4 regions of the Kluyvera chengduensis genome follow, and region 3 is predicted to be linked to each of the others. Evidence: predicted binding sites of a transcription regulator. Region 3 holds the regulator's gene; each other region holds the start of a gene.

Region 1 (3,156 bases), on a different contig from region 3:
GCGCACCGCAAGCGATATCGGCGTGCGTACGCCTGGTGCCTTCACGTTCTCCAGGCGTAAACGCTCATCGCCATACTCACGTGACTTCCAGCCATAGATATCACCGATTTCACGCCCGACCATGGCCTGCACCAGACGGTCATGGCTGACCGCTTTGATGTCGTCAAACGTGCAAACATAGCGACCATCTTTGAACACGGTAATGGCATCGCTGAGGGCAAAGATCTCCTCCATGCGGTGTGAAACATAGATGATCACCCGGCCTTCTTTACGCAGTTCACGGATGACCCTGAACAGATTGTCGATTTCGCGGGCGGAGAGCGAGCTGGTCGGTTCGTCAAAGGCGATGACCTTGGCGTTGCGCGCCAGAGCCTTAGCAATTTCCACCATCTGCCACTGGCCGATGGAGAGATACTTCAGCGGCGTGTCGGGGTCGATATCCAGACCCAGATGCTCCAGCTGCAGCCGGGCTTCATAGTTCAGCAGCGAACGGTTTACGAAGCCGCCGCGGCTCGGTAATTGCCCAAGATAGATATTTTCCGCCACGGTCATTTCCGGGACGAGATGCAGTTCCTGGTAAATAATCGCGATACCGGCGTTCAGCGCCGCCGTGGTATCGGCAAAAGAAATCTCTTCTCCCCGCAGCACCAATGACCCGGAGGTTGGCGCATAGTTGCCGCTGAGAATTTTCAGCAGCGTGGATTTGCCCGCGCCGTTCTCCCCCATCAGCGCATGCACCTGTCCGCTATAGCAATCAAAGCTAATATCGGACAGCGCTTTTACGCCGGGGAAGGTTTTGCTAATACCGCGGAAAGAGAGATAAGGGGTAGACTGTTGCATCACAACCTCCACAATGACACGACCCGTCTCCCTCCGCTGTCGCGAAGGGAGAATTATCAGGACTCAGAGGCCTTTTTTCGCCAGTTCTTCTTTGAAGTTATCGCGGGTAATCAGCACTACGTCAGTCACCGCAGTAAATTTCGGTGGCTCAGCGCCTTTCTGTACCCAGTTGTAGAGCAGTTCGCTGGTTTTATAGCCGTGAATATCCGGGCTTGGCAGTAAAGAGCCGAAGAAGCCGGTGGCCTGTGCTTTAGAAAGCTCGTTGACCGCATCAACGCCGTTAATGCCGATACCGATGACGTTGGCCGCTTTAAAGCCCTGGCCTTCCGTCGCACGCACGCCACCCAGCACGGTGTTGTCGTTCATGCCGATAATCAGCCATTGCTTCACTTCCGGATGCTGTACCAGCAGGGAGTTACCGGCATCGAATGCACCGGGGATATCGTTAGATTTGGTCGGAACCTGATAGATCTGTTTTTCCGGGAAGCCCGCCGCTTTCAATGCGTCCATTGAACCGGTAGTACGACGACGCGCCGTATCCAGTTCGTTCGCGGTAATGGCCATCACGCCAGTGGTTTTCACATCCCAACCGCGCTTTTGCATCTCTTTGTAGAGCTCCTGGCCCTGACGCGCGCCAATTTCGCTCGCCGCCATCATCACCAGCGGCACATCTTCCATCGGTTTACCTTTGGCGTTCACGAACTGATCGTCGACGGTTATCACTTTCATGTCATAGCCGCGCGCTTTCGCCACAATGGCTGGCCCCAGTTTTGGGTCGGGGGTACAGATAACAAACCCTTTCGCGCCGCTAGCCGCCAGGCTATCGATCGCATTCAGCGTTTTCTCTCCGTCGGGCACGGCAATTTTAATTACGTCAAAGCCGAGGTCTTTACCGGCTTTATCGGCAAATTTCCATTCCGTCTGGAACCAGGGTTCCTCGGGTTGTTTAACTAAAAAACCGAGCTTGAGGTTTTCAGCCATAGCTGATTGTGACATAACCGCTGCCAGACCAATGGCCGCCAGCGCTTTGGTAAATTTGTGCATGGTTAACTCCAGCCTTAATGTTCTTTTATGTAGGGAAAAATCAAATAGGTGATTTAAATTAGACATAAAACAAAGTATTAGCCGTATTATTAACAGCGTTAACGTTGTTGAAACATTAATAGCCCGGAATGCGTTTTCCAGAAGAGAGCGGCATCACACCGCTGAATTACAGTAGGGTGATGCATATATTCAGCAAATAAGTACATATAGAAAGCGTGAATTGTCTGACAATTCACGCCAGGGGGTAGCAGATTTATCTATATAACGAGTGGGAAAATCCCTTTAGCCGGAATTTGTTAACAATTACCAGCGGTAATAGATGTGATCGGCATGGTCGCGTACCGGTGCTTCATCACCCAACAGGCGAGCGGCAACGGTGAAGGCGAAATCAAAGACATGACCAAAGCCTTTGCCGCTAATCAGATTGCCATCTTCGACAACCGGCGCATCAACATATTCGCCATTTTTTACATCCTGCCATAAATCCCCAGAGCAAACGTAACGGCGTCCTTTCAGCAAGTCATTACCTGCTAATACGCGTGCCGCCGCAGAGCAGATTGGGCAGATAAACTTACCCGCTGCATCGTGGGCTTCAACGAACTTAATGACATCGGCATTCGCCGCTAGATTCACGCTTCCCTGAGGGCCGCCTGGTAGGACAACTGCGTCGTACAGCGTATCAAGGCGTTCTGCCAGCGTCGCGTCTGCAACCATCGGAATATCGTGGTAGCTGACAACCGCACGGGACTCAGCGCAGGACACCAGTTCAACGCCAATGTGCAGACGACGTAGGATATCAATCGTGACAATCGCTTCCCCTTCTTCAAAGCCTGGGGCCAGCAGTACAGCAACCTGTTTCATTTTAACTCCTGTCATTTTAATCAACGCAACTTCCCTGAGGCGCAAACGGGAAGAACTTGCGTACCCTTAATTACGGCGAAAAGCATCTACAGACTGTCTAATAGAAAAAATGTTCTAAAACAAACTCAACCTTGTTTTAATATTCAAGACAGCCACTTAAAAATACATACTTTGTCTGGCAGACATTATTCGTAAAATGCCATTCATCGTAAATAATACGTATTAATTTCGCGATAACTTTACTATTCCTTGGAAAACAAGATCGCGATCACATTTTTAAATGCAAACGACACTCTAGCAAAGCCCATGTTAACAAAGCCTTACGGAGACTATACAAACTCGTTATATTCACTACTAATCATCGCGTTAAGAACATATATCTCTGCCTAAAGCGTTAATTCTAATATAGGT
Region 2 (3,156 bases), on a different contig from region 3:
CGCAGAAAGCATCAGCCTGCCGGAAATCCCGGCCGAGGTGCTGGCGCGCTATCCAGGCGTGGTTGAGTCCATCAAAACGCTGGAAGCGGAAGGTTTCCCAATCTTCGCTTACGACGGTTCACTGGGCGGTAAATACCCGGTGATCTGCGTGGTGCTGTTCAACCCAGCCAACGGCACCTGCTTCGCGTCCTTCGGCGCGCACCCTGATTTCGGCGTTGCGCTTGAGCGTACGGTGACCGAACTGCTGCAGGGCCGCGGTCTGAAAGATCTCGACGTGTTCACTCCGCCAACCTTCGATGACGAAGAAGTCGCTGAACATACCAACCTCGAAACCCACTTCATCGACTCCAGCGGTCTGATCTCCTGGGATATGTTCAAGCAGGATGCAGACTACCCGTTTGCAGACTGGAACTTCTCAGGCACGACCGAAGAAGAGTTCGCGACTCTGATGGCTATCTTCAATGAAGAAGATAAAGAAGTGTATATCGCCGACTATGAGCACCTGAGCGTTTACGCTTGCCGTATCATCGTACCTGGCATGTCTGATATCTATCCGGCAGAAGATCTGTGGCTTGCCAATAACAATATGGGCAGCCACCTGCGCGACACCATTCTTTCTCTGCCGGGCAGCGAGTGGGAAAAAGAAGAGTACCTGAATCTCATCGAACAGATGGATGATGAAGGCCTGGACGATTTCACCCGCGTACGCGAGCTTCTGGGCCTGGCCACCGGTCCAAATAACGGCTGGTCGACCCTGCGCGTTGGCGAACTGAAAGCCATGCTGGCACTGGCAGGCGGCGACCTCGAGCAGGCACTGATCTGGACCGAGTGGACCATGGAGTTCAATGCTTCTGTGTTCAGCGCAGAGCGTGCTAACTACTACCGTTGTCTGCAAACGCTGCTGCTGCTGTCTCAGGAAGAAGAACGTGAACCTCTGCAGTATCTGAACGCTTTCGTCCGCATGTACGGTGCCGACGCCGTAGAAGCGGCCAGCGCGGCACTGAGCGGTGAAGAGGCCTTCTATGGTCTGCAGCCTGCTGACGGCTCCCTGGAAGCCTTCCCTGCGCATCAGTCGCTTCTGCAGGCCTATGAGAAGCTTCAGCGCGCGAAAGCGGCTTTCTGGGCGAAGTAGGATATTTCCCGCAGAAAAAGTAGGTTTAACGTACAGTCTACGCTATATTACGGGGCCAATTATTGGCCCCTTTTTTTATTTCCACGCTTAGCTTCATAGAACTGTGAAAATAAAGTTAAACATAAGTAAACACGATATTTAGTAGCTTACATTTATTGTTAATTTGCATAATGATTACCCCATTTTAATTAACTAATAAAATGAAGGGCAAAGAAAAAATTCAACTGAATCTGTAAATCTTAAAATTTATTTTTATCATTAAATTCAATAAATTACCCTGGAATCGTTGAAAAACCATTCGTTCTTCAGGCCTATAAGCCAGGCGAGATATGATCTATATCAAATTCTCATCTATAATGCTTTGTTAGTATCTCGTCGCCGATTAAATAAAAAGAGAGAGTTAGTGTGAAAGCTGACAACCCTTTTGATCTACTCCTTCCTGCTGCGATGGCCAAAGTTGCCGAAGAAGCGGGTGTCTATAAAGCAACCAAGCATCCGCTGAAAACCTTTTATCTGGCGATTACTGCGGGCGTCTTTATCTCGATTGCTTTTGTTTTTTACATTACCGCAACCACGGGTACCGCAGGTATGCCATTTGGCATCGCGAAACTCATTGGTGGTATTTGTTTCTCCTTGGGCTTAATTCTTTGCGTGATTTGTGGCGCAGACCTCTTCACCTCAACCGTACTGATCGTGGTAGCGAAAGCCAGCGGCCGTATCACCTGGGGTCAATTGGCGAAAAACTGGCTCAACGTCTATGTTGGTAACCTGATTGGGTGCCTGCTCTTCGTACTGCTGATGTGGCTGTCCGGTGAGTACATGACGGCCAACGGCGGATGGGGACTCAACGTCCTACAAACCGCTGACCACAAAATGCACCATACGTTTATCGAAGCCGTCGCTCTCGGCATCCTGGCTAACCTGATGGTCTGCCTGGCCGTGTGGATGAGCTACTCTGGCCGCAGCCTGATGGATAAAGCCATGATTATGGTTTTACCGGTTGCCATGTTCGTTGCCAGCGGTTTTGAGCACAGTATCGCAAACATGTTTATGATCCCTATGGGTATCGTTATACGCGATTTTGCTAGCCCGGAATTCTGGACCGCTATCGGTTCTACTCCGGAAAGTTTCTCTCACCTGACCGTGATGCACTTCATCACCGATAACCTGATTCCCGTGACTATCGGGAATATCATCGGCGGCGGTTTGTTGGTCGGGTTGACATACTGGGTCATTTACCTGCGTGGCGGTGACCGTCATTAATTGATGGTTGCTCCAGGCAGTAAATAAAAAGTCCACTTAAGAAGGTAGGTGTTACATGTCCGAACTTAATGAAAAGTTAGCCGCAGCCTGGGAAGGTTTTACCAAAGGTGATTGGCAGAATGAAGTAAACTTACGTGACTTCATCCAGAAAAACTACACTCCGTATGAGGGTGACGAGTCCTTCCTGGCTGGCGCTACTGAAGCGACCACCAAGCTGTGGGACAGCGTTATGGAAGGCGTTAAACTGGAAAACCGCACCCATGCGCCAGTTGACTTTGACACCGCCGTAGCTTCAACCATCACTTCCCACGACGCTGGCTACATTAATAAGTCGCTGGAAAAAATCGTTGGTCTGCAGACTGAAGCCCCGCTGAAACGTGCTCTTATCCCGTTCGGCGGCATCAAAATGATCGAAGGTTCCTGCAAAGCGTATAATCGCGAACTGGACCCGATGATCAAAAAAATCTTCACCGAATACCGCAAAACCCATAACCAGGGCGTATTCGATGTTTACACCAAAGACATTCTGAACTGCCGTAAATCTGGCGTTCTGACTGGTCTGCCAGATGCTTACGGCCGTGGTCGTATCATCGGTGACTACCGTCGCATCGCGGTGTACGGTATCGACTTCCTGATGAAAGACAAATACGCACAGTTCCTGTCTCTGCAGTCTGACCTGGAAAACGGCGTAAACCTGGAAGCGACTATCCGCCTGCGTGAAGAAATCTCTGAACAGCACCGTGCACTGGGTCAGATCAAAG
Region 3 (3,156 bases):
GAGCGTAGCACGCGGGCGATGCGGCTGAAGTGCCATGCGCAAAACTGGCCGACCGGGTTGTCTGGATGCTGGTCGGCGATTTTCTCCAGCGCGCCTATTTGTTTATCCATATTGAAGCGGGTGGGGTAGCGGTGATAGAGAATATCGTCCGCCAGTACCCTCAGGCGCGCCGCAACGGTCTGGGCGTTCCAGCGGATCACCGCTTCGGCGTGGCTGCGTTCAACCAGCTTTTGTACCTCTTCGGGCTGGTGCAGGCTGACAGAGATATGTTCCTGTAAATCGAGCCCCACCTGGAAGGCGCGCAGCAGGCGCTTGTAATCGTTATGCTGGTTAGCCGCAAGCATGTGCAACTGCTGATAGCATTGGGAAATCAGATCCACCACTTTCTGCTGGCGAGTCAGCAACGGCGGCAGCGCGGTGCCCGGGTCGGTATGCTGCGTCAGCAGGCTATATTTCGCTTCACAGTATTCGGCGAGCTGGCGGTAAAGCAAGCTCAGTGATTCCCGCAGCGGCTGTTCGCGCCACATCCAGAACCACCACCAGTTAAATACTCCGTACCACAGCGTACCCAGCGCGTAGAGCAGCAAGGGCTCCCAGATGGGCATATTTCCCGCAAGGCTTAGGGTAAAGATAGACGCGATGAGCGAGGCGGGTAGTAGCCGCCCGTGCAGCGCGCTGATTTCCGCCGTAACGCCCAGCAGCAGCGCCAGCCCGGTGAGAATCAACGGCAAGGGGATGTCGCGCGCCAACAACAGCTGAACGGCAAGACTGCATCCGGCGAACAGACAGCCACCGATAATCAGGCGTTTAAAGAAGCGCTTATGCGGAGTGTCGAGACCGGCGATATTGCAGCAGGCGGGCACCAATGAAAACAGCAAACCCTGCTGGAGATGGCCGAGCAGAAGTCCGATAGCAACCGGCAGACATAACACCAGCGTTTGCCGCAGTGCATAGTTGACTTCCGGGTGGTAAATCAGCCTGCGCCACATAGGGGGAAAAACAAAAATGGCGTATTGCTTTTACAATACGCCATTTTGGGCCGGATTAGCGGGTACCGTAAACGACAATGGTTTTGCCGTGTGCGGAGATCAGGTTCTGATCTTCCAGCATTTTCAGAATACGGCCCACGGTTTCACGGGAGCAGCCAACGATCTGACCAATTTCCTGACGGGTGATTTTGATCTGCATACCGTCTGGGTGGGTCATGGCGTCAGGCTGTTTAGCCAGGTTCAGCAGGGTCTGAGCGATACGACCGGTTACGTCCAGGAAGGCCAGGTTACCCACTTTTTCAGAGGTGACCTGCAGACGACGCGCCATCTGAGAAGAGAGACGCATCAGAATGTCCGGGTTAACCTGGATCAGCTGACGGAATTTTTTATAAGAGATTTCAGCAACTTCACAAGCGGTTTTTGCTCGTACCCATGCGCTGCGTTCCTGGCCTTCTTCGAACAGGCCCAGCTCGCCGATAAAATCGCCCTGGTTGAGGTAAGAGAGGATCATCTCTTTGCCTTCTTCGTCCTTGATGAGTACAGCCACGGAGCCTTTTACGATGTAATACAGCGTCTCTGCTTTTTCACCCTGGTGAATCAGCGTGCTCTTCGATGGGTACTTATGAATATGGCAATGAGACAAGAACCATTCGAGAGTAGGGTCTGTTTGCGGTTTGCCAAGCACCATGCGCGGTTATCCTCTGTTATAAGCTCTTCCCAGCGGCAAAAACATTGCAGCCACTGGTTGCAATAGTATCCTTCCCGTTACCTGGGAAGTCGGCTGTCGAATAGGGTCGCAGCCTGTAATGTGATGTCCTCTGCATACATGCAGTACGTTTATGTATTACCGTAGCATCCCGACTGTTTTAGCATAGCTTTAGCCGTGTGTCTCCTGGTGTCTCGCTTCAGCATGACGGCGATCGCCTTCCATTGCGAGAATTGTTATGTGCGCGTAATCTGAGAAGAAAATTGCAACCTGGGAGTTAAATATTATGCAAGCACGTGTGAAATGGGTTGAAGGGTTAACCTTCCTCGGTGAGTCTGCTTCTGGCCACCAAATTTTGATGGACGGTAACTCTGGCGATAAAGCGCCGAGCCCGATGGAAGTCGTGCTGATGGCCGCCGGTGGTTGCAGTGCGATTGACGTTGTTTCTATCCTGCAAAAAGGTCGCAATGACGTGACCGACTGCGAAGTGAAGCTCACCTCTGAGCGCCGTGAAGAAGCGCCTCGTCTGTTTACGCACATTAACCTGCACTTTATCGTCACCGGTAAAGATCTGAAGGATGCGGCGGTATCGCGTGCGGTGGATCTGTCTGCTGAGAAATACTGCTCGGTGGCGCTGATGCTCGAAAAAGCGGTGAATATCACTCACTCTTACGAAGTGATCGAAGGCTGATTACATGCCAGACGTAGCCCGGCCGAACGCAGTGACGCCGGGGTCATTCCCGGAGTCGGTACTAGCGCACCTCGTCCGGGCTACCTGGTCTTGATGCTATTTCCTGCCTTCCATCAGCCGCTGCACCAGCGGCGTCATGATTAATTCCATTGCCAGCACCATTTTCCCACCGGGAACGACCAGCGTATTCATATGTGAGATGAATGACCCCTGCAACATGGCCAGTAGCCATGGGAAGTCGATGTGGTCGAGATTACGGAAGTGAATCACCACGAAACTCTCGTCCAGTGACGGAATGCTTTTGGCTGCAAACGGGTTAGAGGTATCGACCGTTGGCACGCGCTGGAAGTTGATGTGGGTGCGTGAGAACTGTGGGGTGATGAAGTTGATATAGTCTTCCATCGAACGCACCACGGAATCCATCACCGCTTCGCGAGAGTGGCCGCGCTCGCTGGTGTCGCGGATCATCTTCTGGATCCACTCCAGGTTAACAATCGGTACTACGCCAACCAGCAGATCAACATGCCGTGCGACGTCGTGCTGCGGGGTGACGACGCCGCCGTGCAGCCCTTCATAAAACAGCACATCGGTCGGTTCCGGCAGCGGCTGCCACGGCGTAAATGTGCCTGGCACCTGGTTCCACGGCACCGCTTCGTCATAGGTATGCAGGTATTTGCGTGACTTCCCCTGTCCGTTCAGGCCGTAGTCGCGGAAAGTCTGTTCCAGCAGACCAAAGTCGTTGGCATCCGGGCCGAAATAGCTGATGTGGC
Region 4 (3,156 bases), on a different contig from region 3:
GCGACGCCCAGCCAGTCGCGAAGAAATACATACGGAGGGTTAAGGAAATTACGGGAACAATCGATTTGACTTGCGGCTCTTATTAACTGCTCGGGCCCGCATGCACCGGTGAATAAATCGGTAGGACTGCGCGGAGGAAGAGGCACTTCGGCACCCCATTTCACAAACGCGGAGACGATCCCTGCGATTAACCCTATGAATGCGGCAAGCCCATAACGCCTGCGTGAAGGCGGTGTTTGTTCGAATAAATTCATACTGAGTCCTTGGTTAAAATGATCCTGCTCAATGCATTCTGTTTTTAGATTTTTAATTAAATGCAACCGTCTGGGTATCAGACATAATACAAGATAATAGTCAGATGGGCAGAGTGTCAATTAGCCAAACTTAATAGTTCAGATGATTTATTCCTGAATTACAGCGACTGTAACTCAGGAAATATTCATGCCAAATACTCTTAATGGGACTGTTTAATTTCGGAATGAATATGTCTTTGCTTATTCTTTCCTTCTTCCACGCATCCCCTGAAACAGCCCCGCGACTTCGACAAAATAGTCTGTCAGATAGTTAATACAGACCTGTACTTTGAGCGGCAACTTGTCTTTTTCGGTATACAGGGCGTACACCGGGCGCGGGTCGGACTGATAGCGTGGGAATAAGATCTCAAGCTCACCGCTGTTGATCTCATTGATCACCCACATCAGCGGAACGTAGGCAATACCGGCACCGGCAACCAGCCAGCGAGAGATGGTCATTGGGTCGTTAGTGACAAATCGCCCCTCTGGCAGCAGTTTGGTTGAAATTCCTTCCGGAGCAATTAGCTCAAACTCGTTATCCGGACGAACGCTATATTCCAGCCACGAATGGTTACTGAGATCCGCCGGTTTTTCGGGCACGCCAAACTGCGCGAGGTATTTCTTCGACGCACAGACGACCATTGGCATGCTGCCCAGACGGCGAGAGAAGAGGCTGGAATCTTGCAGCGCCCCAACGCGGATAACCACATCCAGACCATCGGCAATGAGATCCGGCGCTGGAATGCCCGTCACCAGATTCACGGTTAATCCTGGATACTCTTTAAGCATCTCCGCCGTCATGGCAGCGAGGACATTTTGTGCCATAGTTGAAGAACAGCCGATGCGCAGCGTACCAATCGGCGTGTTGTTAAAGGCATAAAGCTGTTCGTGTACATCTTTCACTTCGAACAGCATTCGACGGCAGCCTTGGTAGTAAATTTTGCCGGCTTCGGTTAAGCCGATGCTGCGGGTGCTACGGTTAAGCAGTTTGACCTGCAGCTCATCTTCCAGTTTAGAGACAGTCTGGCTGATGGAAGAAACGCTCATCTGTAGCTGGCGTGCCGCGGCAGTAAAGGAGCCTTGCTCGACAACTTTGGCAAACACCGACATCCGTTTTAGTCGTTCCATTGTTCACTCTGGCTTAAAAGTGATTTGCATCACACTATGTAGATAAGGCAATAACAGTTACGTTAAAATACTGTTAGCTGAATAATTAAAGTTCCAATCTCACCTGCACGCTAGTCTAGTAAGGTCAACATGAGCCTGTTTCCTGTCATCGTGATTTTCGGTCTCTCATTCCCGCCGATCTTCTTTGAGCTGCTCTTATCGCTCGCCATTTTTTGGTTGGTGCGTCGCGTGCTGACGCCAACCGGGATCTATGATTTTGTCTGGCATCCCGCGTTGTTCAACACCGCACTGTATTGCTGCCTGTTTTATCTAATATCACGTTTGTTCGTCTGAGGTAGATGTGAAAACACTAACAAGAAATATCTCCCGTACCGCTATTACGGTGATACTGGTCATCCTGGCATTCATCGCTATTTTTCGTGCCTGGGTCTATTACACCGAGTCTCCGTGGACGCGCGATGCGCGCTTTAGCGCGGACGTCGTCGCCATTGCTCCTGACGTATCCGGCCTGATTACCGATGTTCAGGTCAAGGATAACCAACTGGTTAGCAAAAATCAGGTGCTGTTTGTGATTGACCAGCCGCGCTACCAGAAGGCGCTTGAAGAAGCGAATGCTGATGTCGCCTACTACAAAGCGCTGGCGGATGAAAAAAGCCGTGAAGCCGGGCGCCGTAACAAGCTGGGCGTGATTGCCATGTCCCGCGAAGAAATAGACCAATCAAATAACGTGCTGCAAACCGTGCTGCACCAGTTAGCTAAAGCGCAGGCGACGCGCGATCTGGCGCGTCTGGATCTGGATCGTACGGTGATTCGCGCCCCTGCGGATGGCTGGGTGACTAACCTGAACGTCTACGCCGGTGAGTTTATTACCCGTGGTTCTACGGCGGTCGCGTTGGTAAAACAGCACTCCTTCTACGTGATGGCCTACCTCGAAGAGACCAAGCTCTCAAGCGTGCGTCCGGGCTACCGTGCTGAAATTACCCCGCTCGGCAGCAACCATGTGATTAAAGGGACCGTTGATAGCGTCGCAGCGGGCGTCACCAACGCCAGTAGCAGCGTCGACAGCAAAGGGATGGCGACCATCGACTCCAACCTTGAGTGGGTTCGTCTGGCTCAGCGTGTACCGGTGCGTATCCGACTGGATGAAGAGACGGGCAACCTGTGGCCTGCGGGCACGACCGCCACGGTGGTTATTACCGGTGAGAAAGACCGCGATGCCAGCCGCATGAGCTTCTTCCAGAAGCTGGCGCTGCGTCTGCGTGAATTCGGTTAACTGTCATGGGCATTTTTAGTATTGCCAACCAGCACATCCGCTTTGCCGTCAAACTGGCCTGTGCGGTGGTGCTGGCCCTGTTTGTCGGCTTCCACTTTCAGCTTGAAACGCCGCGCTGGGCGGTGCTGACTGCCGCCATTGTGGCGGCCGGTCCGGCCTTCGCTGCGGGTGGGGAACCTTACGCGGGGGCAATCCGCTATCGCGGGATGCTGCGTATTGTCGGGACCTTTATCGGCTGTATCGCCGCGCTGGTGATTATCATCACTATGATCCGCGCGCCGCTGCTGATGCTCCTCGTGTGCAGCATCTGGGCCGGTTTCTGTACCTGGGTCTCTTCGCTGGTTCGCGTTGAGAACTCCTACGCCTGGGGGCTTTCCGGCTATACGGCGCTGATTATCGTTATCACGATTCAGGCCGAACCGCTGCTGACGCCGCAGTTTGCCGTGGAGCGTTGTAGCGAGA

Evidence for each region. Region 3 encodes CRP, which controls carbon source genes, mostly activating them, when cyclic AMP is high. Its sites were predicted from a motif close to ATGTGANNNNNNTCACAT; they were not measured.
Region 1: ACH1XZ_RS03185 (arabinose ABC transporter substrate-binding protein) is a predicted target of CRP. The motif match lies at 2,026-2,043, and genes of this name have one in related genera.
Region 2: focA (formate transporter FocA) is a predicted target of CRP. The motif match lies at 1,460-1,477, and genes of this name have one in related genera.
Region 4: aaeR (HTH-type transcriptional activator AaeR) is a predicted target of CRP. The motif match lies at 1,439-1,456, and genes of this name have one in related genera.

Annotation. Positions count from the first base shown of each region.
Region 1 is NZ_JBIQOI010000001.1:681,589-684,744, reverse strand. Features, by position in the region: gene araG (L-arabinose ABC transporter ATP-binding protein AraG) at 1-840, opposite strand, end outside; gene ACH1XZ_RS03185 (arabinose ABC transporter substrate-binding protein) at 904-1,884, opposite strand; gene ACH1XZ_RS03180 (DJ-1/PfpI family protein) at 2,188-2,745, opposite strand.
Region 2 is NZ_JBIQOI010000002.1:753,049-756,204, forward strand. Features, by position in the region: gene ycaO (30S ribosomal protein S12 methylthiotransferase accessory factor YcaO) at 1-1,132, shown strand, start outside; gene focA (formate transporter FocA) at 1,538-2,395, shown strand; gene pflB (formate C-acetyltransferase) at 2,451-3,156, shown strand, end outside.
Region 3 is NZ_JBIQOI010000010.1:125,707-128,862, forward strand. Features, by position in the region: gene ACH1XZ_RS20120 (YccS/YhfK family putative transporter) at 1-989, opposite strand, end outside; gene crp (cAMP-activated global transcriptional regulator CRP) at 1,045-1,677, opposite strand; gene ACH1XZ_RS20130 (OsmC family protein) at 1,982-2,386, shown strand; gene ACH1XZ_RS20135 (phosphoribulokinase) at 2,483-3,156, opposite strand, start outside.
Region 4 is NZ_JBIQOI010000004.1:290,309-293,464, reverse strand. Features, by position in the region: gene ACH1XZ_RS14005 (YagU family protein) at 1-254, opposite strand, end outside; gene aaeR (HTH-type transcriptional activator AaeR) at 495-1,421, opposite strand; gene aaeX (p-hydroxybenzoic acid efflux pump operon protein AaeX) at 1,551-1,754, shown strand; gene aaeA (p-hydroxybenzoic acid efflux pump subunit AaeA) at 1,762-2,694, shown strand; gene aaeB (p-hydroxybenzoic acid efflux pump subunit AaeB) at 2,700-3,156, shown strand, end outside.